One region of the Mesorhizobium sp. B2-4-2 genome, then DNA from elsewhere that is predicted to be linked to it. Evidence: predicted binding sites of a transcription regulator. Region 1 holds the regulator's gene; each other region holds the start of a gene.
The links. Region 1 encodes PhoB, which activates phosphate uptake and scavenging genes when phosphate is short. Its sites were predicted from a motif close to TGTCATNNANCTGTCAT; they were not measured.
Positions count from the first base shown of each region.

Region 2: the regulator PhoB is predicted to act here: its motif matches at 9,159-9,175, upstream of FJ942_RS16300 (esterase-like activity of phytase family protein).
Region 3: the regulator PhoB is predicted to act here: its motif matches at 3,854-3,870, upstream of ppk2 (polyphosphate kinase 2).

Region 1 covers NZ_VFVM01000015.1:89,578-100,320, forward strand. The annotation lists gene FJ942_RS25620 (PAS domain-containing protein) at 1-1,315, shown strand, start outside; gene pstS (phosphate ABC transporter substrate-binding protein PstS) at 1,833-2,891, shown strand; gene pstC (phosphate ABC transporter permease subunit PstC) at 2,958-3,947, shown strand; gene pstA (phosphate ABC transporter permease PstA) at 3,951-4,802, shown strand; gene pstB (phosphate ABC transporter ATP-binding protein PstB) at 4,799-5,602, shown strand; gene phoU (phosphate signaling complex protein PhoU) at 5,628-6,335, shown strand; gene phoB (phosphate regulon transcriptional regulator PhoB) at 6,355-7,044, shown strand; gene FJ942_RS25655 (ROK family protein) at 7,052-8,293, opposite strand; gene xylF (D-xylose ABC transporter substrate-binding protein) at 8,553-9,593, shown strand; gene FJ942_RS25665 (sugar ABC transporter permease) at 9,736-10,743, shown strand, end outside.
Region 2 covers NZ_VFVM01000006.1:260,480-271,222, reverse strand. The annotation lists gene FJ942_RS16345 (CreA family protein) at 1-382, shown strand, start outside; gene FJ942_RS16340 (DapH/DapD/GlmU-related protein) at 468-1,109, shown strand; gene FJ942_RS16335 (low affinity iron permease family protein) at 1,443-1,883, shown strand; gene FJ942_RS16330 (SDR family NAD(P)-dependent oxidoreductase) at 1,963-2,829, opposite strand; gene FJ942_RS16325 (hypothetical protein) at 2,989-3,270, shown strand; gene FJ942_RS16320 (TMEM175 family protein) at 3,275-3,850, opposite strand; gene FJ942_RS16315 (SH3 domain-containing protein) at 4,088-4,492, shown strand; gene FJ942_RS16310 (MFS transporter) at 4,690-5,898, shown strand; gene FJ942_RS16305 (MATE family efflux transporter) at 5,911-7,383, opposite strand; gene FJ942_RS16300 (esterase-like activity of phytase family protein) at 7,551-9,041, opposite strand; gene FJ942_RS16295 (FAD-dependent oxidoreductase) at 9,349-10,743, shown strand, end outside.
Region 3 covers NZ_VFVM01000005.1:248,192-258,934, forward strand. The annotation lists gene FJ942_RS14295 (DUF2066 domain-containing protein) at 1-747, shown strand, start outside; gene hemB (porphobilinogen synthase) at 836-1,867, shown strand; gene FJ942_RS14305 (dihydrofolate reductase family protein) at 2,089-2,736, shown strand; gene ppk2 (polyphosphate kinase 2) at 2,826-3,746, opposite strand; gene FJ942_RS14315 (aldo/keto reductase) at 3,987-5,030, shown strand; gene FJ942_RS14320 (hypothetical protein) at 5,111-5,257, shown strand; gene FJ942_RS14325 (DUF982 domain-containing protein) at 5,285-5,518, opposite strand; gene FJ942_RS14330 (GntR family transcriptional regulator) at 5,649-6,314, opposite strand; gene FJ942_RS14335 (multidrug efflux MFS transporter) at 6,433-7,686, shown strand; gene FJ942_RS14340 (DUF423 domain-containing protein) at 7,723-8,088, shown strand; gene FJ942_RS28525 (hypothetical protein) at 8,104-8,244, opposite strand; gene FJ942_RS14345 (hypothetical protein) at 8,318-8,461, opposite strand; gene FJ942_RS14350 (substrate-binding domain-containing protein) at 8,626-9,702, shown strand; gene FJ942_RS14355 (OpgC family protein) at 9,718-10,743, opposite strand, start outside.

The sequences.
Region 1 (10,743 bases):
TGTCGGCCGCATCCGGCAGATCGTCACCAACCTGCTCGGCAATGCGGTGAAGTTCACCGAAGAAGGACATGTGCTCGTCGACGTCACCGGCGAAAGTGTGCCGGACGGAACCAGGCTGACGATCTCGGTCACCGACACCGGGATCGGCATCCCCGAGGAAAAGCTGAAACAGGTGTTCGAGAAATTCAGCCAGGTCGACACGTCCTCGACGCGGCGGCATGAGGGCACCGGGCTCGGGCTCGCGATCACCTCGCGGCTGGTCGAACTGATGGGCGGCGACATCGGCGTGGAAAGCGCCGAAGGCAAGGGGTCGACCTTCTGGTTCGCGGTCACGCTGCCCAGGGCCGGACAACAGGCCGCGCAGCGCATCATGCCGGTGGATGTGACCGGCGCGCGGGTGCTGATCGTCGACGACAATGCGGTTAACCGCGCCATCCTGACCGAGCAGATGACGTCATGGACCTTCGATTCCTGCGCGGCCGAGAGCGGCGCCGAGGGACTGAAAGTGCTGATCGCGGCCGCCGCCTACGGCGTGCCGGTCGATTGCATCGTGCTCGACTACCAGATGCCCGAGATGAGCGGCGCCGAGATGGCAGGTGTCGTGCGCAACACCGCCGGGCTTGCCGACACGCCGATCATCATGCTGACCTCCGTCGACCAGTCGCTGGCCAACACCAGTTACCGCGATCTCGGCATTGATGCCCAACTGATCAAACCCGCACGCTCCTCGGTGCTCCTGGAAACGCTGGTCGCCACCATCCAGCGGCATCGCCACGCCACGGATGTCGCCCGGCCGCTTGCTGTCGAGGGAGGCGGAGGGAACAATCCACAGTCACCGCCACCGGCGGCAGGGCAACGCGCGTTGCTGCAGCCGCCGCCGGTCAGGCCTCGGCTTGCCGCGACTGGCGGCGAGCAGCGGCTGGACATCCTCGTGGCCGAGGACAATGAGGTCAACCAGATGGTCTTCACCCAGATCCTCGGCGAGACCGGCTACGGTTTCGAGATCGTCGGCAATGGCCGCAAGGCGCTGGACGCTTTCGGCAGGCTCAATCCGTGCATGATCCTGATGGACGTCTCGATGCCAGAGATGAACGGGCTCGAGGCAACCGCCGCCATCCGCCGGCTGGAAGAGGAAACCGGCACGCATGTGCCGATCGTCGGGGTCACCGCGCATGCGCTCAAGGGCGATCGCGAACGCTGCCTGGACGCCGGCATGGATGACTATCTGCCCAAGCCGATCAGCCCCAGGGCCCTGCTCGAAAAGGTCGAGCGCTGGGTCGGCGCCGGTCGCCAGGCCCGGCGCAACGCGGGATAGACTTTGCGCCTTCGGCCGGATTGCGGCGAGAATCACCCGGGGCCGGCTGCAGCCCTTCGAGCAAGACTATGGTGCGATCGCACCATATCAAAGCCTGCGTCCAGCCGGGACAATGACGGCATCGAATTTCCGCTCTCTTCTAGTTACGGGCGGGAGCAGCGACCGCCAGTATGAAGCAGCGTCAATCTACCCCAACGGACCTGTTTTTGGCGATGGCCCGGCCAAGACATCCTCTGGCCTCGAGCAACGCGCTCCCGTCCGGCTTTTCTTCGATCAGCGATCCATGCCGAATCCGATGGCTGTTTGGGTGGCCGGATAGCGCAAGTCCCTGATTCCCGAAGGCAAACCGGCGCCATGCCGCAGCCGCTAATCGCCATCGCCTTTCCAGGCGCCGGCGACGCGTTACCGGGCTGAGACGAAACTGTCATGCGACTGTTATAATCGAACGCTATTGGCCTCAGCGGGCGCTGGCAAGGAATGGCGCCGAGAGACCATCTTCCGAACAGGAGCAGGCCATATGAGACATTTCATCCGCTCGGCGGCCGTTGCGATCGCAATGGCTGCGGCGTCCACCCTCACCCTTTCCGCGGCAATGGCAGCTGACATCTCCGGTGCCGGCGCCACCTTCCCTTACCCGATCTATGCGAAGTGGGCCGATGCCTACAAGAAGGAGACCGGCATCGGTCTCAACTACCAGTCGATCGGCTCGGGCGGCGGTATCAAGCAGATCAAAGCCAAGACCGTCACCTTCGGCGCTTCCGATGCGCCGCTGAAGGGCGAGGATCTCGAATCCACCGGACTTGCACAGTTCCCGATGGTGATGGGCGGCATCGTTCCGGTCGTCAATCTCGAAGGCATCAAGCCGGGCGAACTGGTGCTCGACGGCCCGACGCTGGCCGATATCTTCGTCGGCAAGATCACCAACTGGAATGACGCGGCGATCGCCAAGCTCAATCCCGACGTCAAGCTTCCCGACCAGGCGATCGCCGTCGTGCATCGCTCCGACGGTTCGGGCACCACGTTCAACTTCAGCTACTACCTGGCCGACGTCAGCGCCGACTGGAAGTCGAAGGTCGGCGTCAACACCGCGCTCGAATGGCCGGTTGGCATCGGCGCCAAGGGCAATGAAGGCGTCGCCAACAACGTCTCGCAGACCGGTGGCTCGATCGGCTATGTCGAATACGCCTACGCCAAGCAGAACAAGCTGACCTATGCCGACATGATCAACAAGGACGGCAAGAAGGTCGAGCCGACGGCGGCGGCGTTCTCGGCGGCGGCGGCCAATGCCGACTGGAGCTCGCAGCCGGGTTACGGCGTCATCCTGGCCAACCAGCCGGGCGCCGAATCCTGGCCGATGACGTCGGCGACCTGGATCCTGGTCTACAAGAAGCCCGGCGACGTGGCGGCGACCGGTGAAGCGCTCAAGTTCTTCGCCTGGTCCTACGCCAAGGGCGACGACATGGCCGGCGCGCTGGACTACGTTCCGATCCCCGACGCGGTCGTCAAGAGCGTCGAGGACATGTGGGCCAAGGACATCGTCGGCGAAGACGGCAAGCCGCTCTATTCCGCCATGTAATCCCTGCTGAACGAGGAGGGCGCTTCACGGCGCCCTCCCTGTCTTCCTTTGAAACGCGAGGGCCAGATGACCGCCGTCTCCGAAGCCATGCCATCGTCGGCCGCCATGCGGGCCAGGGAAGCGACGGTCCGGCGCTTCGCGCTCACCGATACGATTTTCCGGGCGGCGACACGCTTTTCCGCCATCCTCGTCCTGCTCATCCTCGGCGGCGTGGCGATTTCGCTGTTTGCCGGCTCGTGGGAAGCGCTGTCGAAATTCGGGTTCTCCTTCCTGACGACCGAATCGTGGAACCCGGTTACCGAGAATTTCGGGGCGCTGGCCCCGATCTACGGAACCATCGTCACCGCCGCCATCGCTATCCTGATCGCCGTTCCCATCGGCATCGGCATCGCCATCTTCCTTACCGAACTCTGCCCGCGGCCACTCCGACGCCCCATCGGCATCGCCGTCGAGCTGCTTGCCGGCATACCCTCCATCATCTACGGCATCTGGGGCCTGTTCGTGTTCGCGCCGTTCCTGCAGACGACGGTGCAGCCCTTCATCATCAAGCTTTTCCACGACGTGCCGGGACTCTCCAGCCTGTTTGCCGGCCCGCCCTACGGCATCGGCCTTCTGACCTCGGCGATGATCCTTGCCATCATGGTCCTGCCCTTCATCACCTCGATCACCAAGGATGTCTTCGACACGGTGCCGGCGGTGCTGAAGGAATCGGCCTACGGCATCGGCTGCACGACCTGGGAGGTCACGCGCCGCGTCGTCATCCCCTATACCCGCGTCGGCATCATGGGCGGCGTCATGCTCGGCCTCGGCCGCGCGCTCGGCGAAACCATGGCGGTAACCTTCGTCATCGGCAACGCCCACCGCATCAGCGCCTCGCTGTTCGCGCCCGGCACGACGATCTCGGCGACCATCGCCAACGAATTCACCGAAGCCGACGGCGATCTCTATACGTCTTCGCTGGTGGCGCTCGGCCTGATCCTGTTCGTCATCACTTTCCTGATCCTTGCCCTTGCGCGCTACATGCTGCTGCGCATGGACAGCCGCACGGGAGCCTGACCGATGTCGACGGCCACATCGCTTCACAATCGACGCAAGCGCAGGAATGCCGTGATGATGACGCTATGCGTCACGGCGGCGGGCATCGGCCTGGCCTGGCTGGCGCTCATCCTCGGCGCACTGCTCTATAAGGGCCTGTCGGGTGTTTCGCTCTCTGTGTTCACCGAAATGACACCGCCGCCCGGCGATGCCGGCGGCCTGCTCAATGCCATCTACGGCAGTATCATGATGACAGTCATCGCCGTCATCGTCGGCACGCCGATCGGTGTCCTCGCTGGGACCTACATGGCCGAATATGGCCGCTTCTCGCGCCTCACCACCGTCGTGCGCTTCATCAACGACATCCTGCTGTCGGCACCCTCGATCATCGTCGGCCTGTTCGTCTACGAGCTGCTGGTGCGGCCGATGGGACATTTCTCGGCGATCGCCGGTGCCGTCGCACTGGCCATCCTGGTCATCCCGGTCGTCGTTCGCACCACCGAGGACATGCTCAACCTGGTGCCGAACGCCTTGCGCGAGGCCGGCGCCGCGATCGGCGCGCCGCGCTGGGTGGTCATCCGCTCGGTCGCCTACCGTGCGGCGCTGTCGGGCATCGTCACAGGCATATTGCTGGCCATCGCCCGCATTTCCGGCGAGACGGCGCCGCTGCTCTTCACGGCGCTCAACAACCAGTTCTGGTCGAGTAATCTCAATGCGCCGATGGCCAGCCTGCCCGTCACCATCTTCCAGTTCGCTCTCAGCCCCTACGAGGAATGGCAGCAGCTGGCGTGGACCGGCGCACTCATAATCACCCTTACGGTTCTCGGGCTGAGCATCTTCGCCCGCAGCCTTACCGGACGCAGAGAGGACAGATGAAACCGATGTTGTCCACTGAGTTGAATACGCCCGAAGTCGCGGTCGAGAAAGCCAAGATCGAGGTCAAGGGCCTCAATTTCTACTATGGCCAGTCGAAGGCGCTGAAGGATATCAGCCTGTCGCTGCCCGAGCGCAGCGTCACCGCCTTCATCGGGCCTTCGGGCTGCGGGAAGTCGACGCTGCTGCGCGTCTTCAACCGCATCTACGAGCTTTACCCGAGGCAGAGCGCCGAGGGCCAGGTGCTGCTCGACGGCCAGAATATCCTCGACCGTTCGCAGGATCTCAACCTGCTCAGGACCAAGATCGGCATGGTGTTCCAGAAGCCGACGCCGTTCCCGATGTCGATCTACGAGAACATCGCCTTCGGCGTCAGGCTCTATGAGAAGCTCAGCAAGGCGGAGATGGACGGCCGTGTCGAGCAGGCGCTGAAGCGCGCGGCACTGTGGAGCGAGGTCAAGGACAAGCTCAACGCCAGCGGCCTCAGCCTTTCGGGCGGCCAGCAGCAGCGCCTCTGCATCGCCCGCACGGTGGCGGTGAAGCCGGAGGTCATCCTGCTCGACGAGCCTGCCTCGGCGCTCGATCCGCTGTCGACCGCCAAGATCGAGGAGCTGATCGACGAGTTGCAGGCCGATTATACGATCGTCATCGTCACCCACAACATGCAGCAGGCGGCGCGCGTGTCGAAGCAGACCGCCTTCATGTATCTGGGCGAGCTGGTCGAGTTCGACCGCACCGAGAAGATCTTCACGTCGCCCCGCGAGAAGCGCACGCAGGACTATATCACCGGCCGCTTCGGCTGATCCCAGGCATACGAGGACCAAGATCATGGCCGAACACACAGTCGCAGCCTTTGACGAAGATCTCGGACAGATCAGCAGGCTGATCCGCGACATGGGCGATCTCGCCTCATCGATGGTCGGCGGCGCGACCAAGGCGCTCCTGAATTCCGACAACGCGCTCGCCCAGCGCGTCGTCTCCGACGACGCGATCATGGATGCGCGCCAGCGCGAACTCGACGACCGCGCCATCACCCTGATCGCCAAGCGGCAGCCCATGGCGGACGATCTGCGCCATGTCGTCGGCTCGATCCGCATGGCGGGCGATCTCGAACGCATCGGCGATCTCGCCAAGAACATCGCCAAGCGCGTCGGCACCGTCGGCCTTGCCGCCACGCCGCGCGACCTGTCGCACTCCATCGACGCCATGGCGCAGCTTGTGCTGATCCAGGTCCAAGGCGTGATCGAGGAGTATGCGGCGCGCGATGCCGCGGCACTTGCCAAGCTGCGCGCCGACGATGAACGCATCGACGTCAAATACACGTCGGTCTTCCGCGAGCTGCTGACCTACATGATGGAGGATCCGCGCAACATCACCGCCTGCACGCATCTTTTGTTCTGCGCCAAGAATCTCGAGCGCATCGGCGATCACGTGACCAACATTGCCGAAAATGCCTATTATGTGCTGACCGGCACGCAATTGCCCGCCAATCGCCCGAAGCAGGACGAGACGGCGATGTCGGCGCCAGCGGCTTGACGGCAGGGGTGACCAGTCGATGATCGCGCCACGCATCATGGTGGTGGAGGACGAGGAGCCGCTGGGTGTGCTGCTCCGTTACAATCTGGAATCGGAGGGTTATCAGGTAGAGGTGGTGACGCGCGGCGACGAAGCCGAGATCCGCTTGCAGGAGAATGTCCCTGACCTTCTTGTGCTCGACTGGATGGTGCCGGCGGTGTCCGGCATCGAGCTCTGCCGCCGTCTCCGCATGCGGCCCGAGACCGAGCGGCTGCCGATCATCATGCTGACGGCGCGCGGCGAGGAAAGCGACCGGGTGCGCGGTCTCTCCACCGGCGCCGACGACTATCTGGTCAAGCCGTTCTCAACGCCGGAATTCATGGCACGCGTCAAGGCGCTGCTGCGCCGCGCCAAGCCCGAAGTTCTGTCCAGCGTGCTCAAGGTCGGCGACATCGTGCTCGACCGTGAATCGCACCGGGTCTACCGCAAGAAAAGCGAGATCCGGCTCGGGCCGACCGAGTTCCGCCTGCTCGAATTCATGATGCGACATCCCGGCCGCGTGTTCTCGCGCAGCCAACTGCTCGACAATGTCTGGGGCGAAACGATCTATATCGACGAGCGCACCGTGGACGTGCATGTCGGCCGGCTGCGCAAGGCGGTCAACAATGGCCGCATGCCTGACGTGATCCGCACCATTCGGGGCGCGGGGTATGCGATTCGCGAAGACTAGGGATATGTCACGCAACGTTCTCGCCCACGCCTGATTTCGCCTGTGCCCCCGGCGCGAAAATCTCCTGGTCGACGAAGGTCAGCGCGCGCATGGCGCAGCCCTCGCGGATCAGTGGCAGTTCGTTCGGCTCGGTGTCGAAGGAAATCGATTTCGAGTGCTGGCCGCCGGCGGTCTGGGCAATGGCCTCGCGCAGAGCCGGCTCGATCAGGTCGAAGGCGGCGGCGCTGACGCCGACCATGGCGACCGGCGCCGGATCGATCAGCGCGAACAGGCTGCCAAGGCCGTAACCCAGCGCCTCGCCGGCCTTGCGGTAGGCTTCGCGCTCCGGCCCGTCCTTTTCGCGCGCCGAGGCCGCCAGGGTGCGCATGTCGGCGTCGCTGACGTCGACGGGCTCGGTGTCCTCGCCAAGCTGCCTCGCGTTGCGCCAGATGGCATAGTTGCCGGCATAGGCCTCGACGCAGCCGCGCCGCCCGCAGCGGCAGAGCGCCCCGCCGGGGCGATGGATCATGTGGCCGAACTCGCCTCCGGATGAATGGGTGCCGGTGAACAGTTCACCCTTCAGCACCAAGCCCATGCCGATGCCGTGCGACAAAAGGATGGCGATGAAGTCGTCGCGGTAGCGCTGGGGATCGCGCCAGCGCAGCGCCACCGCCATCATGTTGCAATCGTTCTCCATGGTGGCGGGAATGCCGAACTCGGCCTCCAGTATGTCGGCGAAGGCGATGTCGGTCTGCGGCGTGATCGGCGACCACAGCATGGTGCGCGCATCCGTGTCGGTGATGCCCTGGATCGCCAGCGCGATACGGGCGATGCTGCCGACGTCGAGGTCGGGATCCTCGAACCGCCGCCTGACGATGGCCACGCATTCGCCGATCAGCGCCTCGCGCGACAGGGTGAGCGTGTCCAGCCGGCGCTGCTCTTCAGATATCACCTGGCCGGCATAGTCGATGACGGCAACGGAGAGAAAATTCAGCGACAGCACCACGGTCATCACCGCCGCGGCTTCAGGGTTGAGGCTGAGGCCGACCTGCGGCCGGCCGCGTTTCAGCGCACCGGCCTCGCTCGGCTTGCTCTGCGCCAGGATGCCTTCGCCAATCAGGTCGGAGGAGATCGCCGATATGGTGGAATGGCTGAGCCCGGTGGTCGCGGCAATCTCGGTGCGCGAGGGCTGCCCGGCACGGCGCACGGCCGCGATCACCATCGCCCGGTTGCGTCGGCGCAAATCGTCGTGGCGGATTCCGACCGACATGTTTCTCGCATCCTCCCCGTCGCCGCGTTCTCTCCCCAGGATCCCGACGACCGTCAAATACTGGCAGAACCGGCCTTGGCTGTCATTATTTATTCCGGAGCTCGAAAAAAATTCACGAGGACATCAAAATACATCAGAATCGACGTTGACAGCGTTCCGACGATGGACCAGTGTTTTTTCGAGGCTCGAAAAAATAGAGCCTTTGTGCCGGCCTACGGGCCTGTTTGGTCGCGCCATACGCGGCGCAGGGAGGATTAAGATGAAGAGATTCACAGCCGCCATCCTGGCGGGTGTCGCCATGTCGCTGACGCTCGCGTCGGTCGCGCAGGCGAAGGACAAGGTCATCGGCGTTTCCTGGTCGAACTTCCAGGAAGAGCGCTGGAAGACCGACGAGGCCGCCATGAAGAAGGCGATCGAAGCCGCCGGCGACAAGTATATTTCCGCCGACGCCCAGTCCAATCCCGGCAAGCAGCTCACCGACGTCGAGAGCCTGATCTCCCAGGGCGCCAATTCGCTGATCATCCTGGCGCAGGACGCCTCCGCCATCGGCCCGGCGGTGCAGAAGGCGCTCGACGAAGGCATTCCGGTCGTCGGCTATGACCGCCTGATCGAGAACAAGGACGTCTTCTATCTGACCTTCGACAACAAGGAAGTCGGCCGCATGCAGGCCCGCGAAGTGTTCAAGGTGAAGCCGGAAGGCAACTACGTCTTCATCAAGGGCTCGGGTGCCGATCCGAATGCCGATTTCCTGTTCTCGGGCTCCATGGAAGTGCTCAAGGACGCCATCGACAGCGGCAAGATCAAGAATGTCGGCGAAGCCTATACGGATGGCTGGCTGCCGGCCAACGCGCAGAAGAACATGGAGCAGTTCCTGACCGCCAACGACAATAAGGTCGACGCGGTCGTCGCGGCCAATGACGGCACTGCCGGCGGCGTCGTCGCGGCGCTGACGGCTCAAGGCCTGGCCGGTACCGTTCCGGTCTCGGGCCAGGACGGCGACCACGCGGCGCTGAACCGCATCGCGCTCGGCACGCAGACCGTGTCGGTGTGGAAGGACGCGCGTGAACTCGGCAAGAATGCCGCCGAGATCGCCTCGCAGCTGGCCGACGGCAAGAAGATGACCGATATCGCCGGCGTCAAGGACTTCACAACGCCCGGTGGGAACACCGTCAAATCGCTGTTCCTGACCCCGGTTGCGATCACCAAGGACAATCTCAACATCGTCATCGACGCCGGCTGGATCAAGAAAGACGAGGTCTGTGCCGGCGTCGCGGCGGGCAGCGTAGCGGCCTGCAACTGATCTTCCATTTCATGCGATGAACGCCGCGGCTGCCAAGCCGCGGCGTTTTTTCAAGAAAATTTGTTTTTCCGCCCCGGGCGGGTAACTTCTAGGCTGGCTTCCGGCATCCCGCATCGGACGGGCAGGCCGGTGGGAGAAAATCATGACCGATACGACGTCCAACCCGCAGGCCGACACCGCGCGTGCGTCGGAACTCGGCGCCGTCGCCCGGTTCCTTAAGGCGACCGAGATCGACACGCGCATGCTCGGCATGATCGGCGCGCTGCTGCTGATCTGGATCGGGTTGCATGTCTTGTCCAGCCTGCGTCTCGGCGTCAATCCGCTCGATTTCGACAGCCGTACCTTTCTCACGCCGCGCAATCTGTGGAACCTGTCGGTGCAGACCTCGGCCGTCGCCATCATGGCCTGCGGCATGGTGCTGGTCATCGTCATGCGCAATATCGATCTGTCCGTCGGTTCCGCCGAAGGGTTGATCGGCATGGTCATGGGCTTCGCCCAGGTGCATTTCCTAGTGCGCTTCGTCGGGCTTGAGCTTGGCAACCCATGGATCTGGGTGCTGGCGCTGGTCATCGGCCTGGTGCTCGGTCTGTTGATCGGCGCCTTCCAGGGCTTTGTCATCGCCTATCTCGAAGTGCCGGCCTTTATCGTGACGCTGGGCGGGCTTCTGGTCTGGCGCGGTGCGGCATGGTGGGTTACCAGCGGCCAGACGGTGGCGCCGCTCAACGCGACGTTCCAGCTGATGGGCGGCGGCCCGGCCGGATCGATCGGCGCGACCTGGAGCTGGGTGGTCGGTATCGCCGCCTGCCTTGCGGTGGTGCTTGCGCTGTTCAACGGGCGGGTACAGCGCAAGCGCTTCCGTTTCCCGCTGCGTCCGATCTGGGCCGAGACGCTGATCGGCGTGCTGACCTGCGCCGTCATCATGGGCGCGGTTTGGCTGGCCAATTCCTATCCGTGGCCAGTCGGCATCGTGAACAGATATGCAGCCGCCAACAACATAACCGTGCCCGAGGGCGGCCTGTTCATCGCCCACGGCATCGCCATACCGGTGCTGATGGCCATCGCCGTCGGGCTGGTCATGACCTTCATCACCAAACGCACCCGTTTTGGTCGCTATGTCTTTGCCATTGGCGGCAATCCGGAAGCAGCCAAC
Region 2 (10,743 bases), on a different contig from region 1:
CATCATCGTCGAAGCGATCAAGGATCCGAAGGTGGACGGCGTCACCTGCCACGTGTCCTATTTCGACCGCGGCATCATCGACCGCCTGCACAAGGGCAACTGGTTCGAGGATCCTTCCGATTCCTCGATTTCGTGCCGCCAGACCGGTCCGATCACCATCGGCGACATCGACATGAGCGAAGGCGGCGAGGAGGTGTTCAAGCAAGGCATCAGCCTGATCTGGAAGAAGCAGGTGGTGAACCGCATCTACGACAAGGCCAACGAGACGCTGATCTACCTCTCGCATTCGCGCCAGGTGCAGAACGGCTCGGCCAAAATGTCGGTCACCACCGTGCCGCTCTACGGCCAGAACGTGGTGTGGACCAAGGGCAAACCGAAATAGATGGATCCGTTTTTCCGTGCAATTGACCCGACCGACAATTGCTCCCGGCTTGCGGGAGCTATTGCCCTGACGTAAAGCCGCCCGTATGGACCGTTCCGAAAATCTCGTGCTGAAAGATCCCGAGCCGCGTATCCATCCGACGGCGGAGCTGAAAGCATGCAAGCTGGGCCGCTACGCCTCGATCGGCGAGCGGGTGGTACTGCGCGAAGTGAGCGTCGGCGATTTTTCCTACTTCGAGCGGCACGCCGAGGCGATCTACACGAGCATCGGCAAATTCTGCTCGATTGCCGCCAACAGCCGCATCAATGCACTGGATCATCCGATCGAGCGGCTGACCCAGCACAAGGTCAGCTACCGGCCCAACGAATATTTCCGCTGGCTGGGCGTCGATGCCGTCTTCCGCGAACGACGCCAGGCGAAGGCGGTGAGCATCGGCCATGACGTGTGGATCGGCCACGGGGCCGTGATCATGCCCGGCCTCACCATCGGCAATGGCGCCGTCGTCGGCGCCAATGCCGTCGTCACGCATGACGTGCCGCCTTATGCGATCGTCGCCGGGGTGCCGGCCAAGCCGCTTCGGCCGCGCTTCGCAGCCGATGTCGCGGCGCGGATCGAGGCTCTCGCCTGGTGGGACTGGCCGGTCGAAAAGCTCGCCAGCGCCGTTCCCGACATGCAGGCCATGACCATCGAGACCTTCCTGGACCGCTGGGAAAATCACGCCGCGTGAGTGACGCCGGCGCGGCTGAAGAGCACGCGCATTTGCGCCAAAGGCGCGCTTCAGGGAACCACTGTGCGAGCGCTCCGGACTGAACCCCTTCCGTCATGCGGGGGTGGCGCAACGGAAGGGGCTGGAGGTAAACCGCTGTGAAGCGGAAGGAACAGGCCTGTTTTGCCTGCACCGTTACTGTGACACCAAACCGATAAAGTGTGTTGTCCTTCCGATTCCCTTGATGCGTGCATTCGATTGCGGCGGTTGTATTTCTTTCCGATGGGAACCCGATATGGCCGCCGGTTGTTCCTTCCGGCGTACCGCACGGCGCGGCGCTGTTTGAGGGACCCCATGATCGAGAAGCTCTTCACCAAAATCGCCAACCGGGTAGCCCACCTTGCGGGGCTGTCGCCGACATTCGCACTCTGCTGCCTGATCGTCATCATCTGGGCAGTAAGCGGCCCACTCTTCGCCTTCTCGGACACTTGGCAACTGGTGATCAACACCGGGACGACGATCATCACCTTCCTGATGGTGTTTCTCATCCAAAACACCCAGAATCGAGACGGCGCGGCAATCCAGGCCAAACTGGACGAGTTGATCCGGGTCAGCGAAGCCAAGAACACCTTCATCGGTATCGAGCATCTGACCGAAGCCGAGGTCCAGGAGATCCGTGCCAAATGCGAGCGGGCAGCGAAGCGGCATGACGAGAAAATCGCGGCCGTAGCTGCCAAGAAAGCCGTGGCGTCAAAGAGCAAACCGAAAAAGCAGGTGGCTCGAAGCACCGGCTGAAACCGGTTAACCCCCAAGGGTTCCGTCGTTGCTCGAATGCGACCCGATCCGAACACCGGCTCTCATTTTTCGGACATGCTCATTGCTTCATGAATGCCGCGAAGGCATCCTTGTGGTCGGGGTGCCAGCGCGACAGAGCAGGGCGGTTTTCGATGATGTCGCCGATCGCCCAGGCCATGCGTTTCTCATCCAGCGGACGCGTCACCTCGTTGTCAGGGCACAGGATGTAGAAGTCGCGCTTTGTCAGGGATTCCAGCATGAAATCAATGACCTGTTCGCCGGTCCAGGCGTCGGCCGGCTTCTCGGTCGCACCCTCGGTCAGGCCGGTATAGGTGAAGCCCGGGATCAGCAGATGCGCCGACAGATGGGCACCCGGTTCGTTGCGCAGGGCATGCGCCAGTCCCTCGGTAAAGGTCTTCACGCCGGCCTTGGAGACGTTGTAGGCAAGGTTTCCAGGCGGCGTGGTGATGCCTTGCTTGGAGCCGGTGTTGACGATCAGGCCCGGCTGGCGGGCCGCCAGCATGCGGGGCACGAAGGCTTCGACGCCATGCACGACACCCCAGAAATTGATGTCCAGCAGCTGCTTCCAAGCGTCGCGGTTCTCCCACGGCTTACCCGGGTTGTTGCCGACACCAGCATTGTTCATCAGCAGCGACACATTGCCGAAGGCGCCAAAGGCTCTTTCGGCGAGACGATCCACGTCTTGTGCCTTCGAAACATCGGCGGCGACGGCCAGCACGGCATCGTCGCCGGCGATCGCGGACACAATACGGGCCGCATCCTCAAGACGCGGGCCGGCGACATCGGCAAGCACGATCTTCATGCCCATGAGAGCCAGCCGCTTCGCGGCGGCAAGACCAATGCCGCTGGCAGCGCCGGTAATGACTGCGGCATTGCCCGAACCAAGCGCGGGCAAAGCGGTCTGGAGTTCTGCGTCGGTCAGCATGGGCGGCGGATTCCTTCTTGCGATGGCGCCGAACTTAGCGCCGGAGCGGGCTGGCGCAAGCCTCCACGCGCCTGGCTGCGCTTCAGCAGCCGGCATGGGCCGGGTTGACCGGTCCAGCCGAGACTGCGCATGGTGCCTCGCAAAAAGGAGATTTCCCGATTGACGGACTGGATCGAAATCCTGAAGCAGCAGACCACCATCGGCGATCAGATGAACCGCGAAGTGCCGCAGATGCTGGCAAACCCCGAGATCAACGAAGCACAGGTGAAGACGCTGTTTTCCGCCTTGGAAAAACAGGCGGATTTCGTCGAGAAGCTGCGCATGGCGCTGGAAAAGTTCGGCCATGACTTTGCGGTCATCAAGGCGGCGGAACGGCTGGAAGAGCGCTACGCCGATCTTGCCGCGTCGGTGGCCGAGAAGCTGAAAGCGATGCGCGAATAGATCCCTATTTTTCGATCACGCGTGCGAAACGCCGGTCCGGCACAAGCCAGACCAGGGCAACCAGTACATAGATCGCGACGCCGATCCACTGGCTGATGAAGGTCAGCGGGATGGCGCAGAGATAGGCGACAAGCGAGATCTTGCCCTTGCGGTCGTTGCCGATCGCCCTGGCAAAGGCCGTATCGTTGCCGTGCAATCGGTGAAGCGTCACGACGAGAATGAAGTAGGCGATGGCGCACAGCGCAAGATCGGCGCCGTAGACGGCGACCGGCACCGGCGCGAAATGGTTTTCGCCCATGAAGGCCGTCGTCACCGGCATCAGCGACAGCCAGAACAGGAGATTGAGGTTCGCCCACAACACGCGGCCGTCGACCCGCTGCACGGTGTGGAACATATTGTGCAAATTGTTCCAGTAAAGGCCGACGTTGATGAAGGACAGCACGTAGCTGAAGAAGATCGGCCATAGCGGCAGCAAGGCCGAGAGATCCTCGCCGTGCGGCACCTTCAGTTCAAGCACCATGATGGTGATGATGATGGCCACGACGCCGTCGGTGAATGCCTCGACCCTGCCTTTGCCCATGATTTGCGCCCTATGTCCGGTGTCGATCGTTGAAGATGGTAAATCGTTAGCTGATGTTGTCAGGCCGATAAACGCCATCCGGGGAATTTCTCAACTATATCAGGGGAAACTCTCCCGCCAGGCCGGCTCGCGGCAATGGTTTGCTGTGGCAAATTGTTGACTTTTCTTGCCACAGTCCTCCATCGAAGACAGCCTCGGCTGAATCACATAAGGCCGAGCGATCGAATGGAGTGACTGATGAGATTTCGATTTCTGCTCTGCCTCGCGACCATTCTGGCCGCCATCCTCGGCACGTCGGCCGCCGCGTTCGCCTACAGCGCCCACACCACCACCAACCTCAACGTGCGCTCCGGGCCCGGGGCGGGATATGCCAAGGTGGGGACGCTGCCAGTCGGCTACAGGGTGAACGTCACCGGCTGCCAGCCGGGTTGGTGCAGAATCCATGGCGGCGGCCTCAGCGGCTGGGCCAGTTCCGGCTATCTCTCGCGGGCCCATGTCGTTCGCCCGCCAGTGATCATCGTGCGCCCGCCGCATCGTCCGCCGCACTGGCAGCATCGGCCGCACCGTCCTCCGCACCATCGCCCGCCGCACAAACCGCGTCCCGGGAAGTGCAAGATCGCACCGGGTTTCTCCTGCAAATAGCGGATTTTAGCGGGGTCACACGACAGGATGTCGTGACGGATCGGAACCATCGGCTCCGACACGAGCCTGTTCAGCCAACGGGTTTCCCGGTCCAGACAACGTCCGTCATGCTGTCAGGAGCCCGCCGGCCGGCCGGAACGTCGGGAGTAAGGGCGCGTTAAGGTCGCGATCCCTGAAACTGATGAAGAGGTTTGGCCATGGCCATTCGTGACTTGGCGCATACGCGCAACGAAGCAGGCGGCGAGGCTCTCGCAATTCCGGTGGTTGCCACAATGATCGCCGTTCTGTTTGCCGGCAGCACGGTGCTGACGCCGCTGTACATCATCTACAAGCAGCAATTCGGCTTTTCACAGATCACGCTGACGCTGGTCTACGCGGTCTATGTCGTCGGCAATCTCGGCGCCCTGCTGATGTTGGGCGGCGCGTCGGATGTCGTTGGGCGCCGGCCTGCCGCTCTCGCGGCCATGATCGTCGCCGTCGCCAGCGCGCTTGTCTTTCTGTTCGCCAACAATGTCGTTCTGCTCGATGTGGCGCGCGTCCTGAGCGGGCTTGGCATCGGTGTCGGCGCGGGGACCGGAACGGCATGGATCGCCGAGCTTCTCCCCGGCGCTGACAAGGCGCGCGCCAGCGTCATTGCCACCAGCACCAATTTCCTGGGCCTCGGTTTCGGCGCACTCGTTTCGGGACTGTTGGCGCAGTATGAACCGTGGCCCTTGCGCCTGGTCTTCATCGTCTATCTGGCGGCGCTTGTATTCGTCTCCATCCTGGTCTGGCGTACACGCGAAACGGTGGCGGAGCCTGGCGGCCCCGGGCAGATTTCCATGCGGCCGCACTTTGCCGTGCCGGATGAAATCCGCGCGCGCTTCGTCGCGCCGGCGGTGACCGGTTTCGGCGCCATGGCGCTGGTCGGCTTCTATGCCGCGGTGGCGCCAAGCATCCTGGCGCAGCAACTGCATGAGACGAACCATGCTGTCGCCGGTGCGCTGTTCTTCGAATTGGCGATCGTCACCGCGCTCAGCATCGTAGCGCTGAAGCAAATGCAGAGCGGCAAGGCCATGCTGACCGCGCTGGCGTTGATGATTCCCAGCATCCTCATGGTGGTGGCGGCGCAGATGCTGGCGTCGATGGCGCTGATGATCGCCGCCACCGCCTGCTGCGGCGTGACGGCCGCACTCGGCTATCGTGGCAGCCTGCAGGTGGTGAACGAGATCGCACCGGAGGATCGCCGCGCCGAAGTGGTATCCAGCTTCTTCATCTGCTGCTTTATCGGCAATGCCTTGCCCGTCATCGGTATTGGCATCATCTCGACCTATGCCAGCCCCATCGCGGCCAGCCTGGCGTTCGCCGGCATGATCATCGTGTTTGCGCTGGTCGCGCTGGGCTTTGGGTTGAAAAACAGGCCTTGAGAGCGGCCAGCTTCAGCCGTTCGGCGTCTCTGGGGAAAAATGCGCGCGCTGGCGCGGCACGCCGAGCCCGGTGTCGGGCGGCTCGCCGGCGGCCGGCCGGTTCTCGATCATGTGCAGGGTGCGCCAGCCGCCGAGACGGTAGTAGGCCGCGGCCAGCAGCAGGGAGGTGATCGAGCCGGCGGGGAAACTCCACCACAGCGCCTCCTCGCCGATCACATCCCGCATGAAATAGGCAAAGCCGGTGCGCACGACCAGTACCGAGATCACCAGGATGACCAGCGGCGGCATCACGGCGCCCGTGGCGCGCACGGTGGCGAACAGCACGATGGTGACGCCGAACAGGATGAACGACCAGGACGCGACGTTGTTGATGTGAGCGGCGATGTCTATCGCCGCGCTGTCGCGGCTCAGGAACAGGCTGAGGATCGAGCGATCGAAGACCCATAGAAGTGCCACGAGAGCACCGGTCAGCACCAGGTTGAAGCCGACGCCTGACGCTGCGATGCGGCTGATGCGGTCCCAGCGGCCGGCGCCGACGTTCTGCGCCGCCATCGAGGACACGGCCGCGCCGATGGCGAGCGCGGGCATCTGGATGTAGGTCCATAACTGCGCGGCGATGCCGTAGGCGGCGGCCACCTGCGAACCGTAGGAATTGACGATGCCCATCACCGTCAGGGCCGCGGCCGAAATCACGATCATCTGCAAACCCATCGGAACGCCCTTGAAGACGACGACGCGCAGCAAGGCGGGGTCCGGCCGCAGCAGCGCCAGATTGGCGCCGGCCAGACGCAGCGGATGCTTGCGGACATAGAGCACGATCAGGATGGCAATGACGCTCACTGTCTGGCCGACAAGCGTCGAGGTCGCCGAGCCGGCGATGCCGAGCTCGGGGAACGGCCCGATGCCGCGGATGAGCAGTGGGTTCAAGATGATGTCGAGCACGACGGCGAGCGCCATGAAAAAGAACGGCGTGCGCGAATCGCCGGCGCCGCGCAGCACCGTCATGACAAAGGACAGAAGGTTCATCATCGGCACGGCGACGAAGATGATGCGCAAATAGGAGCGCGCCAGCGGCAAGGCGTCGGGCGGTGTGCCGAGCGCGCCCAGAATGGTGTCGACCCAGATCCAGCCGCAGACGGCGAACAGCACCGAGACGAAGAAAAAGAAGGTGGCGCTGGTGCCGACGATGCGGCGTGCCTCGGGGAGATCGCGGGCGCCGACCGATTGCGCCACCAGTATGGTGGCCGCCATGCCGATGCCGAATACCGTGCCGAGGATGAGGAACAGCACCAGATTGGCATTCGAGGTGGCGGTAAGCGCGGATTCGCCGAGGAAGCGGCCGACCCAGACAGCGTTGACCGAGCCGTTGAGCGATTGCAGCACGTTGGAGCCGAGCACCGGCAGGGCGAACAGCAGGAGCGTGCGCGGAATGGGGCCGCTGGTCAGGTCACCGGTGCGCCGGCGCGCGGGCATCTTTTCATCCATGGCGGGCATCCGGCAAAGCTGGTTCTTTTGAGTCCGGCACGCAGGATACCGCAGGCCCGACCGGGATGCACCCTTGCGAAAGGAGCGACGGCGGGCAAGGCACGCCGTCGTGCATCCGATCAAGCTTGTCGGGCAGGAGGCGCCAGGCGGCGCCTGCTGCAAGATGCTTACTTCCTGGCGAGGCCGGGAAGCGTGACCTGATAGACAAGGAACATGGTGTCGACATCGGCGCCGTCCTCGGCCTTGTAGGGCGCGCCGACCTGGAAACCGTCCTGGGCGAGGAAATCGTTGTCGTTGGCGACGAACAGGAAATAGTCGTCGGGCAGCTTCGGATCGAGCACGCTCGCCAGCGACATCGCTTCCCACTTTTCCGAGAGGTTGTCCTTGTCATTGGGCGCGCCATTGTGCAGGCCGAAGCGGGCAAGCTCGGCCTTGTCGTTGATGTCGATGAACGGCGTCAGCCTTGCCGGCGTCACCGACGGATCGAGCACGCCCTTGGGCGCCACCGGCTTGTCGGCGGCATCGAAGGGACCGCCGGCGATGTCGGTCGCGCCGGAAAGGTCGACAATGTCGATCTTGCGATACAGCGACTCTTCGCCCTTCAGGCCCTGGCCATTGCCGCTGTCGCGCGCCAGCATCAGGAAAGCCGTGTCCGACAGCGCCACGATCTCGCTTTGCGCAGCCACCTTGGTCTTGCCCTTGGCGTCCTTGAACACCGGCAGCGGCACGACATATTCATGTGCCAGCTTGAGATGGGCAAGATCGGAGGCGTCATAGACCAGCGCCCTGGTGTTCTGGCGCGTCGAGGCCGAATCGCCGCCGTCCTGCCGGGTCGCCGACTGCAAGACCGCGATCACGAACTTGCCGTCCGGCGTCATTGCCATGCCTTCGAGGCCCTGATTGTTCTGGCGGCCGGTTTCGGGATCCTTTGGGTCGGGTTCGGCAGCACCTGGGCCCGGATTGTCGGAAGCAAAATTGGCCGTGCCGTGGCGCATCGGCACGAGCGCGGCCGGAGGCTGGGTCGCCGACATCAGACGGCCGTCGGCGGAGAAGCGGTAGATGTCGGGACCGTATTCGTCGGAGACGAGCATGGTGCCGTCGGGCAGCCGCACGATCGCCTCGTTGTCGAGCGCGAGCTTGCCATTGTCGGCCTGCGGCAGGACAGGCATGTCGCCGGCGGCGGGACGCACGCCGTTCAGCGGGTCGAGACCGCTGGCGTCGGCGCCCTTGTCGTCGGTCAGGAGCATGGTGTCGGCGAGCGTCGCCTTGACGCCGGTCTGCTCCTGGCCGGCCGCGGGCGCGGCACCTGGCGCCACCGGGGCGAACTCGATGTTGATCGTGTTGAGGCGCGGCCGGTAGTCGGTGGTACCGACGACGTTATAACCGCGGTCGGGCAGCAGCCACAGCGAGCCTCTGTAGGTGCCGGCATCATGCGTCCAGCCCGCGGTGTCGATCGACATGCCGGAGCCGGAGCCGAAGGTCTCGCCGAACCTGTCGCGCTGGCCGGCCGGGATGCGGCCAACCCCCACCAGCCCCTTGTTGACGAAACTGGCGCCGCCGACGCTGGCCGAGCTGTCGGCGAAGGCGGGCAGCGAAACGGCCGAGGCCGCCAGCGCGGCGACCAGCAGCCGCAACGAGAATGAGCGTAGATGCGTCATGGATATCCCCTTGATGACAAAGCGCCGGGACGGCGGAATTCTGAGGTTGCCTAGGGGCGGCGAGGCTGCCGCCCTGGAGGGCGGCTGTGCCCTCGCCAAGCGGTCTAAGGCGCGAACATGATGCTTGCATGACAGTTGGTGACGCATTCGCGTCGGCCCGCCGCGACGCTGCTGGGGAAGTGCGGCCGCCCAAAAAATCGATCGTTCCGACACAGGTTCGACAGCTTCCAGGAGCTGTTCGTAGTACTAGACACTCATGTACAGTACGTATATGGTTCCGGTTTCGGACAGTCCGGGGAGGGAAGCCTTGAAGTCTCACTACCGCGCAGTCGTCATCGGGGGAGGAGTGGTGGGCGCTTCGGTGCTCTATCACCTGGCGCGGTTCGGCTGGTCGGATGTGGCGCTGATCGAGCGCGCCGAATTGACGGCGGGCTCCACCTGGCATGCGGCGGCAGGGTTCCACGCGCTCAACGCCGATCCCAATGTCGCCGCGCTGCAGGATTATACCATCAACCTTTACCGCGAGATCGAGGCCGAATCCGGCCAGGACGTCGGCCTGCACATGACCGGCGGCGTCAACATCGCCAGCGATCCGGCGCGCTGGGAGTGGCTGAAATCGGCCTGGGCGGTATTCCAGTCGGTCGGCATCGAGACCGCCCGGCTGGTGACGCCTGACGAGATCATGGCGATCTGCCCGATCGTCGACGTCACCGGCGTGCTTGGCGGCCTATACGATTCCAACGAGGGCCATCTCGACCCTTACGGCACGACGCATGCGTATGTCGGTGCCGCCAAGAAGCGCGGCGCCGACGTGATCCTGCGCAACCGCGTGGTCGAGCTGAAGGCGCGCGCCGACGGCCATTGGGATGTCGTCACAGAGCAACGCACCATCACCGCCGAGCATGTCGTGAATGCCGGCGGGTTGTGGGCCAAGCAACTCGGCCGCATGGCCGGGGTTGAACTGCCGGTGACGCCGATGGAGCACCATTATTTCGTCACCGAGGACATTCCGGAAGTCGCTGCCCTCGACAAGGAGATCGGCCTGGCCGTCGATCTCGACGGCTTTTCCTATCTGCGGCAGGAGCGCAAGGGCGTGCTGCTCGGCGTCTACGAGCAGAACCCGAAGCACTGGAACATGGACGGCGCGCCGTGGGATTACGGCATCGAGCTCATCCCCGAAGACATCGACCGCATCGGCCCGGAACTTGCCAAGGCGCATGAGCGCTTCCCTTGCCTGGCGACGGCAGGCATCCGCAAATGGGTCAACGGCGCCTTCACCTTCACCCCGGACGGCAATCCGATCGTCGGGCCGGTCCGCGGCCTGAAGAATTACTGGGTCGCCTGCGGCGTCATGGCCGGCTTCAGCCAGGGCGGCGGCGTCGGCAAGTCGCTGGCCGAGTGGATGATTTACGGCGAGCCGCAGGCCGACATTTTCGGCATGGACATCGCCCGCTACGGCGCCTTCGCCGCAAACCGGGAATATCTCAGGCAGACGACGCGACAGTTTTATTCTCGTCGTTTCGTCATGACCTTTCCCAACGAACGGCTGCCTGCGGGCCGGCCGCTGAAACGCCCCGGCGCCTATGACGGCATGAGTGCGGCGGGCTGCGAATGGACGGCTTCCTGGGGGCTGGAAATCCCCGCCTATTTCGCGCCGATGGGATTCCGCGAGGAGACGACGCTCAGGCGCTCCAACGCCTTC
Region 3 (10,743 bases), on a different contig from region 1:
CTCGCCGATCTTTACCAGTCGCAGACCATCGTCAACGGTCGGTACGAGAAGAACCGCCAGGCCGGCTTCAAACGTTGCCTCGACGCGGTTCTGGTCCGGGTTTCCGGCGACCAGCGCCTGCCGGCGAAACCGGAGATGGCGGCGCTGCGCGACAAGGCCGGCAGCTTCGTGGCGGCCTTTCGCTACCGCGATCGCATGGAAGGCATTCCCAACCATGACGATCAGGGCACGTATGATCGGCCTCACAATCTTTACTGCCAGTACAGCCCGGCGATGATCGATCCGGTGCTGGCTTCGCTCGGCAGCAGGCCATGGCTGACCGAAAGGCCACGGCTGGCGGTGTTCTTGTCGACCGAGCGCGGCGTCAGGCATTTCGCGCTCGATGCCGATGACGAGCGCGGCGTGCTGATGCGCGAGTCGTTCGGCAATGCCGCCGCGCCGATCGCCATGCAGGTAACCTTCCCAACGGCAGCGCTGCTGTCGAAGGCGGGGCTGGACGACAGGATCATGCGCGACGCCGACATGGCGAAGCTGGACAGGGTTGCGAAAACGGCCGGCGCCGACCAGGCGCTTTCCGGCAGCATCGTCTGGAGCGACAAGGAGTTGGGCTGGATCGCCGACTGGCGGCTGGCGAAGGCCGGCAAGACCTACGCCTGGCAAGTGCGCGGCGTCGGCTTCGACGAGGCGTTCCGTGTCGGCATGCGCGGTGCGGCGCAGATCCTTTCGGGCAATGGGCAACCCGAATAGAGACCCGATCGGATTGCTGGCACAAACGTGTCGCATTGGTCAGCACCACGGGTGCGTGATAAAAGCCGGCCAAACGAGAGTTTTGGCGATGAACAGATTCACCCCCGCAAAACCTGCCGGCGCGCGCAGCGTCGACGACATCACCGGCAGCCGCCGCTTGCGACGCATGCGCAAGGCCGACTGGTCGCGGCGCCTGGTGCAGGAGAACAGGCTTTCCGTCGACGACCTGATCTGGCCGATCTTCGTCGTCGACGGCAGACAAGTGCGCGAGCCGATCGCCGCCATGCCGGGCGTCTTCCGCCTGTCGATCGACCTTGCCGTCAAGGAGGCCGAACGCGCGGCGAAGCTCGGCATCCCCGCGCTTGCCACCTTTCCCAATGTGGACATTTCGCTGCGCGACGAGACCGGCTCGCATATCCTCGATCCCGACAACGTCATCAACCGCGCCACGCGCGCGATCAAGGACGCGGTGCCCGAGATCGGCGTCATCACCGACGCCGCGCTCGACCCGTTCACCAGCCATGGTCATGACGGCATCCTGCGCGACGGCCTCATCGTCAATGACGAGACGGTGGAACAGGTAACCGCGGCGGCCGTCATACAAGCAGCGGCCGGCGCCGACATCATCGCGCCGTCCGACATGATGGACGGCCGCATCGGCGCCATCCGCGACGCGCTCGACGCAAACGGTTTCCAGGACGTGGCGATCATGTCATATGCAACGAAATTCGCCTCCGCCTTCTACGGGCCGTACCGCGAGGCGGTCGGCACGGCCGGCCTGCTCAAGGGCGACAAGAAGACCTATTACATCGACCACGCCAATTCAGACGAAGCGGTGCGCGAGGCCGAGCAGGACCTGGCCGAAGGCGCCGACATGCTGATGGTCAAGCCCGGCCTGCCCTATCTCGATATCATCCGCAGGCTGAAGGACGAATTTGCGGTGCCAACCTTCGCCTACCAGGTGTCGGGCGAATATTCGATGATCAAGGCGGCGGGCGCCAATGGCTGGATCGACGGCGAAAAGGCTATGCTGGAATCGCTTCTTGCGTTCAAACGCGCCGGCTGCGACGGCATTTTGACCTATTTCGCCCCTGAGGTGGCGGAGATGCTGAGAGCATAGTTTCCTCCCAGCGCCTTCAAACCATATGCTCTTCATGGAACTCACCGGCGAATGAGCCGGTATGGCGGCTGTCTCGGCAGCCGCCACTTTCACTCTGGACATCGCATGGGCGAAGTACGGATATGCATCTTCTCGATCGCTGAAAATACTACTTGCAATTTGCAATCGGTTTGCTAGAAAGTAACTGCTTGCAAAATACAACTGGTCTGAGGAGGCTTTCCATGTCCAGACTTCGCGTCAACGCATTCACCTTGTCGCTCGACGGTTACGGCGCCGGTCCCGACCAGGATTTGAAAAACCCGCTCGGGGTCGGCGGGGAAGCCCTGCACAAATGGATGATCGGTACCCGCACCTTCCGCAAGATGGTGCTCGGAGACGACGGCGGCACAACCGATACCAACGAGGCGTTCGCGGCGCGCAGCTTCGAGAATGTCGGCGCCTGGATCCTCGGCCGCAACATGTTCGGGCCGATCCGCGGCGAATGGCCTGACGAAAACTGGAAGGGCTGGTGGGGCGACAACCCGCCCTATCATGTGCCGGTCTTCGTGCTGACCCACCATGCGCGCGAGCCGATCGTCATGGAGGGCGGCACGACCTTTTACTTCATTAGGGATGGCATCCATTCGGCGCTCGAGCAGGCAAGGGCAGCGGCCAATGGCAGCGATGTGCGGGTCGGCGGCGGCGTCGCCACCATCCGGCAGTACCTCCAGGAGAGGCTCATCGACGAGATGCATCTGGCGATCTCGCCGGTGCTGCTCGGCTCCGGCGAGCACCTCTTCGCCGGGATTGATATGCCGAAGCTCGGCTACGCGTGCAGCGAACAAGTAGCGACGCCGCTTGCCACGCATGTCGTCATCAAGCGGACTTAGGAACTAGTTGTCTGCGACAGTGGGAATTGGCAGCCCTTGGTGCAGATCCTTCTCCCCGTCACTATACGGGGAGAAGGACAAACTCTCGTTCAATACTTCTCGGGCACGTAGAGCTCGCTCGGCAGCACCTGGCGCTCGTATTCGGGATTGAAGACGCGCTCGGGCAGCTTGATCTCCTCGTGCGGCACCTCTTCGTAGGGAACCTGCTGCAAGACGTGGTCGATGCAGTTCAGCCGGGCGCGCTTCTTGTCGTTGCCCTCGACGATGAACCAGGGCGCCTCCGGAATGTTGGTACGGGCGAAGGTCTCTTCCTTGGCCTTGGTGTACTGTTCCCAGCGCACCCGCGACTGCAGGTCCATCGGCGACAGCTTCCACTGCTTCATCGGATCGTGGATGCGCATCAGGAAGCGCATCTGTTGTTCCTCGTCGGTGATCGAGAACCAGTATTTGACCAGCGTGATGCCCGAACGGACCAGCATGCGCTCGAACTCCGGCACGTCACGGAAGAATTCCTCCACCTGATCGGCCCCGGCGAAACCCATCACCCGCTCGACGCCGGAGCGGTTGTACCAGGAGCGGTCGAACAGAACGATCTCGCCGCCGGCCGGCAGGTGCGGCACATAACGCTGGAAATACCATTGCGACGTCTCTCGCTCGGTCGGTGCCGGAAGCGCCACGACGCGGCAGATGCGCGGGTTGAGCCGCTGGGTGATGCGCTTGATGACGCCGCCCTTGCCAGCCGAATCGCGGCCTTCGAAGATCACCACAAGCTTCTTCTTGTGGTAGGCGACCCAGGATTGCAGCTTGATCAGCTCGGATTGCAGCCCGATCAGGTCGCGAAAATACTGCATGCGGTCGATAGAAGGCGGATGCGCGTTCTTGTAGATCCTGGCGATCTCCAGCGACAGCGCTGGTTCCGACATCTCCAGTTCATAGTCCTCGTCGAGCGTGTCGGCGAGTTCGGCTTCCAGCCAGTCCCGGGCGCCGGACTTGGGTATGGATTCATTCATCTGGTGTTCCTCCATCTGCAAGCTGCCGCCTCCGGCAACGACCGGGCGCACTGGTCGCGTCCTGACGGCGGCGCGCAACGCCCTGATCGACTGAGTATAGGCCGGCAATGACGGTTTTATTGCAGGGGCACGCCACGGCCGCTCATCGGTGTGCTGGGGCCGGAGGGCGACAAGCCGCACGGATTGTCCTACAAATCCAGCAACCTGATCGGGCCATTCTTCTCAATCGCGAGGACTGACATGGAATACCGCACTCTCGGCCGTTCCGGCCTGAAGGTTTCGGCGCTGACGATGGGCACCATGACCTTTGGCGGCGCCGGCCCGTTCGCGGCTGTGGGCAACAGCGATCTCGCCGAGGCGAAGCGCATGATCGATCTGTGCATCGATGCCGGCATCAATCTCATCGACACGGCCAATGTCTATTCGGACGGCCTGTCGGAGGAGATCATCGGCGAGGCACTCGGCGGCAAGCGCAGGAACGACGTGCTGATCGCCTCCAAGGCGCGCATGCGCATCGGCGACGGTCCCAATGACGAAGGCCTGTCGCGCCATCATTTGATCCGCGAATGCGAGAAGAGCCTGAAGCGGCTCAAGACCGACGTCATCGACATCTATTTCCTGCACGAATGGGACGGCGTGACGCCACTCGAAGAGACCATCGCCGCGCTCGACACGCTGGTCGGCCAGGGCAAGATCCGCTATATCGGCTGCTCCAACTATTCCGGCTGGCAGGTGATGAAGGCGCTCTCCATCAGCGACACCCGCCATCAGCCGCGCTTCGTCACCCAGCAGATCCACTACACGCTCGAAGCACGCGAAGCCGAATACGAGCTGCTGCCGATCTCGGTCGACCAGGGATTGGGCGTGCTGGTGTGGAGCCCGCTGGCGGGCGGCCTGCTGTCGGGCAAGTATCACCGTGACAGCCCGACCGCGCGCAAGGTCGCCGGCTGGTCCGAACCGCCGATCCGCGACGAGGACCGGTTGTGGCGGATCGTCGATGTGCTGGTCGAAATCGGCAAGGCCCGCGGTGTGTCCGCCGCACAGGTGGCGCTTGCCTGGCTGCTTGGCCGGCCGGCTATCAGCTCCCTGGTGATCGGCGGGCGCAACGAGGCCCAGTTCAGGGACAATATCGCGGCGGCCAGCCTGACGCTGACCGGCGAGGAACGTGATCGCCTCGACGCGGTCAGCCGCCCGCCCCTGCTCTATCCCTATTGGCATCAGCAGTTGACGGCAAAGGAGCGTTTCGGCGCCGCCGACCTTGTGATCGACCGAAGCAGCTTATAGGAACCCTGGTGCCGGCTCCGAGACGTCGGAAGGCGAACGACGCGTAGTCAGCCCACAAGAACAGCAAAAAAGGAGCCGCTATGGCACGAGCACCAAATTACGATCAGGAACGCAAGGAACGCGATCGCCAGAAGGCGGCCAAGAAGGCCGAAAAGCTGGCGGCCAAGGCTGCGGCGCGGGAGCGTCAGAAACCCGAGACTGACGCCGAGATTGAAACAGAGGAATGACGGCGCGCGGCGGCAATCCGGCCTGGATCAGGCCGGCGCCTTGTCGCTGACGAAGACGTCCACTTCACGCGCCGCCGCGATAAAGGCGCGCCTTGCGTTCATGGCCGGCTTGTCGCCGGCCAGCGCATCGTGGCAGGCCTGCAGCGCCGCGCGATGCTTGGGGGTGCGCTTGCCGGGCCAGCTGTTCATGAGATAGTCGGAAGCCTCGCGGGCCGAGCGTAAGAGCTGTGTACTTCCCGCCGTGACTGATTTGACGGTCACGGGTACTTCAAATCGGTTGTTTTCCATCGCCCGGTCCTACGCCATCGGCGTCCGCGAAGCGAGGCCGAAAGTGGGGCTCGGGGCCGGTGGTCCTTTTTTCGGCGGCGAGTGGCCTGCCCTGCAGGCCGCATTATGCCGCCACGACGGCAAATCCCCTGGCGCGAAGGCCGCGGCGATCATTGGCCAGCGACGTCAACAGACGGTCGCGACTGCCCACGATATGCTGCGAGAGCAAGCGCGCGGCTTCCTGTGCATCGCCGCTCCGCACGGCGGCCAGGATGGCATGATGTTCGGCCCAGGCGCGGCCAAGGGCCGCTCCATCGCGTACCTCCAGCCAACGGGCGCGCGAAAGCCTGGTCATCGCGTCGCGGACGGCCCGAAACAGGAATTCATTGCCGGACAGTCGCGCCAGCTCGATGTGGAAATCCATGCCGACGCGATGCCATTCCTCGCGCGGAGTGTCGTCGTCGCAGGAGACGAGCATAGCCTCGATGACATCGACGGCACTTCTGTCGGCAAGCCCGCATGTCAGCCGCAAGGCCGCGACCTCGACCGCTTCGCGGTAGACCGCGATCTGCTCGAGTTCGGCCAGGTTGATGGGCGAGACCGTCCAGCCGCGCCCGTCCCTGCCGACCAGCCCTTCGGTTTCGAGCCGCAGCAGCGCAGCCCTGACCGGCGTGCGCGAGGCGCCGAAGCGGCTTTCGATCCAGCGCTCGGTGAGTTTCTCACCCGGGCCGATCTCAAGTCCAAGGATCATCTCGCGGAGCTGCCGTTCGACGTTGTGCATCTGCGACATCGTTGTTGCCTTTTCACGTGCCCGCATTGACAGCGGTCGGGCTGTGGGTCCATGACGGATACCGACTTGGTATCCCAAAATGGTATCCACAACAATCCCTGGCACACGCAGGCACGGCATGACGCAGAACGATACGGAACAGGGCGGCTACAATATCCACTGGCGGCGCAATCTCGCCGTCTGCTTCGCGGGTTCGTTCAGCACGCTCATCGCCATGACCCTGCTCTTGCCGTTCCTGCCGCTCTATGTCGAGCAACTGGGCGTCGAGGGCCATGCGGCGATCGTGCAATGGTCGGGCGTCGCCTATGGGGCGACCTTCTTCGCGGCGGCGCTCGTTGCGCCGTTATGGGGACGGCTCGGCGACCGCTACGGCCGCAAGCTGATGCTGGTGCGCGCCTCCTTCGGCATGGCGATCTGCATGTCGCTGACCGGAATGGTCGAGACGGTCTGGCAATTGGTGCTGCTGCGCCTGCTGATCGGCTTTGCCGGCGGCTATTCCTCCGGCTCGACCATATTGGTGGCCATGCAGACGCCGAAGGACCGCTCCGGCTGGGCGCTCGGTGTCTTGTCCGCTGGCATCACGGCAGGTTCGCTGGTCGGCCCCTTGCTCGGCGGCGCGCTGCCGCCGGTAATCGGCATCCGCGCGACCTTTCTGTTGTCCGGCGGCGTCATCTTCCTTGCCTTTCTGGCGACGACATTCCTGATCAAGGAGAACCAGCGCCCGCAAGCAAGCAAAGCCGCGACGGCGGCAAAGCCGAAGAGCGGCTGGTCGCAAATTGCCGACAAGCGTCCGGTCGTGGCCATGCTGACGACCGGCATGCTGCTGGCCTTCGCCACCATGTCGATCGAGCCGATCATCACCGTCTATGTGCAGCAGCTGATCGAGGACCAGAGCCGGGTGACGCTCGTTGCCGGCGTGGTGATGTCGGCGGCCGCCCTTGGCGCAATCCTGTCGGCGTCATGGCTTGGCAGGCTCGCCGACCGCGTCGGTCACTGGAACGTCGTCGTCGGCGCGCTGGCCGTGTCGGCGCTGCTGCTCATTCCGCAGGCCTTCGTCACCGACGGCTGGCAACTGATCGGGCTGCGCTTCCTGATGGGCCTGGCGCTCGGCGGTTTGCTGCCTTGCATCACCAGCGTCATCCGCCACAACATTCCCGACGGCGTCGGCGGCAACGTGCTCGGTCTTTCGATCTCGGCCCAATATGTCGGCCAGGTCGCCGGACCGCTTGCCGGCGGTTTCGTCGGCGGCCATTTCGGCATGCGGGCGGTGTTTCTCGGCACGTCGGTGCTGATGGCGCTCGGCGCGGTCTACAACTGGATTGTCCAGGCGCGGCGGACGCGGAATATGTTGATGGAAGCGGGCAAGCCCTGACGAACTGCCCAGCCGATCAACCGAAGGAGCGTCGACATGAACCTGACCGAAACGACCGGCAGCCGTCTGCTTGTGCTCGCCGCCGGCATCGTGGGCGCGGCCGGCGTGGCGCTGTCGGCGGCCGCCGCACATCTCGGCGGCGCCTTCACCGGTACGGCGGCATCGTTCCTGCTGATGCACGCACCGGTGTTTCTCGCCGTCGGTCTCCTCGACGCGAATCGCCCGCTGCGGTTAGCCAGCCTGGTGCTGCTCGTCGGGCTCGTGCTTTTCACGGGCGATCTTCTCGCCCGCGATTTTCTCGGATCGAGGCTGTTTCCGATGTCGGCGCCGATCGGAGGCACCCTGCTCATCGCAGGCTGGCTGACCATAGCTGTCTCCGCCGTGGTGCGTCGGCGACCCTGAGATGCGCGGCCGGTTTCAATCCCGGCGACGTTCAAGTCGGATCCAAAGATCGCGGTTGCGCGCCGAGAGCGTCGCGCGGCGCGGCGCCTCTGGCCGCTCCGCGGCCGTGCCGATGCCCCAATAATTGCGATAAATGTCGTCGAACAGATGCTTCATGGGATGCATGGCTCTTCTCCTCTTGATTTGAATTGAATCGATCCAATAGGCCGACGCAAAAAATTCACGCCAGTCAGCTCCGCTTGCGCGCCACAAGGAAGCGCAGATCGCGAATCCACGGGCTTGTTCCGCCGCGGCGCTTGGACTTGTTGGCGGCCGACCCGATGCTCCAGTCGTTGCGGTAGATGTCTTCGAACAGATAGTTAACAGGATGCATGGCGCACCTCCCATCCAGGTTTAATCCAGCAGGCAGATCTTAGTTGGATCGATTCAAAGATAGGCCTATGGAAGCCGCCGGTCAAGCAAAATTTGAATCGATCCAACGAAAGTGCTAGATGCAAGTCGGGAACGTGCTAAATGCATATCAGGAGGCACGCGCAAATGGCGTCACTCACCGCAGGCAATCGACGACCCGTCCGGCTGGCCGACATCGCCAAGGCGGCCGGTGTTTCGCATGGTACCGCCTCCAATGTCTTCAGCCGCCCTGAGATCGTGCGCGAAGAAGTCCGCGAACGGGTCCGTGCGGCGGCCGAGGCGATGGGCTATGCCGGCCCCGATCCCAAGGGCCGCCTGCTGCGGGCCGGCAAGGTCAACGCCATCGGCGTGGCCACCGCGGAGCCCCTTTCCTATTTCTTCGAGGATCCCTTCGCGCGCGTGATGATGGCCGGTATCTCGCAGGCCTGCGATGCGACCGGGGCCGGTATCTCGTTAGTCTCGGCCGCCAACACCGAACAGCTTGCCTGGAATATCCAGAGCGCCCTGGTCGACGGCTTCATCGTCTTCTGTATCGAAGGCGGCTCGCGCCTTGTCGAATTGGCCCGCGAGCGCAAACTGCCCTTCGTGGCGCTGGACCTGGATTCGGAGGATGGATCCGTCGCGGCGATCGGCGTCGACAACATCGCCGGCGCCAGCCTGGCGGCGCGCCATCTGACGGAACTCGGGCATCGCCGCTTTGCCGTGCTGGCGCTGCCTTTCGCCGACGGCAGGACAGGCATCATTTCGCCCGAGGAGCTTCGCGCCGCGGCCTATGCGGGGACACGCGATCGCCTCACCGGCTACTTCCGGGAGCTTTCGCGGGTTGGCATCGATACATCCAAAGTGCCCGTCTACGAAACCGCCAACGATGCCGCCACCACAAAGGCGGGGCTGGAAACGATCTTTGCTTCCGGCGAACCACCCACGGCCATCCTGGCGATGTCGGACAGGATGGCCTTGGCAACGCTTGAATGGCTGAGCGCGCGCGGGCTGAATGTCCCCGATGATGTTTCGGTCATCGGTTTCGACGGCGTTCCCGAAGCAGCGCTATCCGAGCCGCCACTGACCACCGTCGCACAGCCGATCGCCGAGATGGGCCGGCTTGCGGTCAAGGCGATCCTGGAAAACGACGGCAAGGTCAGTCGGCAATTGCTGCCGGTCGAACTGATCGTGCGCGCCTCCTCGGCTCCACCGCGCCGCTGAACCGACTCGCCGACCTCAGCGGTTGGCTCTAGCCACGGCCGAGATACCGAACGACGCCTGGACGGGCTTGGCGTCCTTTTGCGTCGTCCTGGCTTTCCCCGAACCCCCGATGGTCGACAACCATTCGAGGTAGAAAGCGAGCGCGAACTGCATGGCCATGCCGGCGGCGAGCAGCAGGCTGTCATAGGCGAGGCCGCCGGGATTGATCAGCTTCATCACCTGGGCGACCATGGCGATCAGCGTGCCGGCGATGAACACCGGCAGCGAGCGCTTGCCGAGTATCGCCAGCGGATGGTCGGGTCCGGTGCGGAACAGGTTCGAGACCGCAGGCAGTGCCACCACCAGATAGCTGACCGCCAGGATGTGCAGCAGCCGCGGGAGCGACAGGAATGTCTTGTCGAAGCCGGTCAGCACCACCGGCAGGTCGAACCAGGTCACCTGGCCCCAAAGCGGACTATGCACCCATGCCAACGCGGCCAGCACATAGGCAGCGGCGGGACCGATCAGCCAGCGGTTGGCTGGAATGACGCCGCCGCGCCTGACATGCAGCATGGCGGCAAGGCCGATGTTGAACAGGAACTGCCAGGACAGCGGATTGAGGAACCACAGGCCGGGCTCGGGATAGTTCGGCGGGGCGATCTGCCAGATGCCGGCTACAAGCCACAGCAGGCCGGACACGGTCAGCGCTGCAAGCGGCCTGTAGCTGATGAACAGCAAGAAGGCCGGCGCCAGCAAAAGCAGCACCGCGTAGACCGGCAGGATGTTGTTGTAGCCGAGTTGGTGGCCGAGCGTGACGATGCCGACCAGCACCTCGGGCGTGTCCTTCATCAGCGGTTCGATGTTGATCAGCTTCAGCAGTTCCGGCCGCCGGCCGAACACCGCCGCGGCACAGAACAATGCCATTACCGCCATCGTGGTGACGATATGGGCGATATAGAGCACGCCTGCCCGCCGCCACATTTTCAGCGTCGCGAGCAGCCGGCCTCCCGGGCGGAACTTCGTGCCATAGGCAAGCGCGACCGAAATGCCCGATATCAGCAC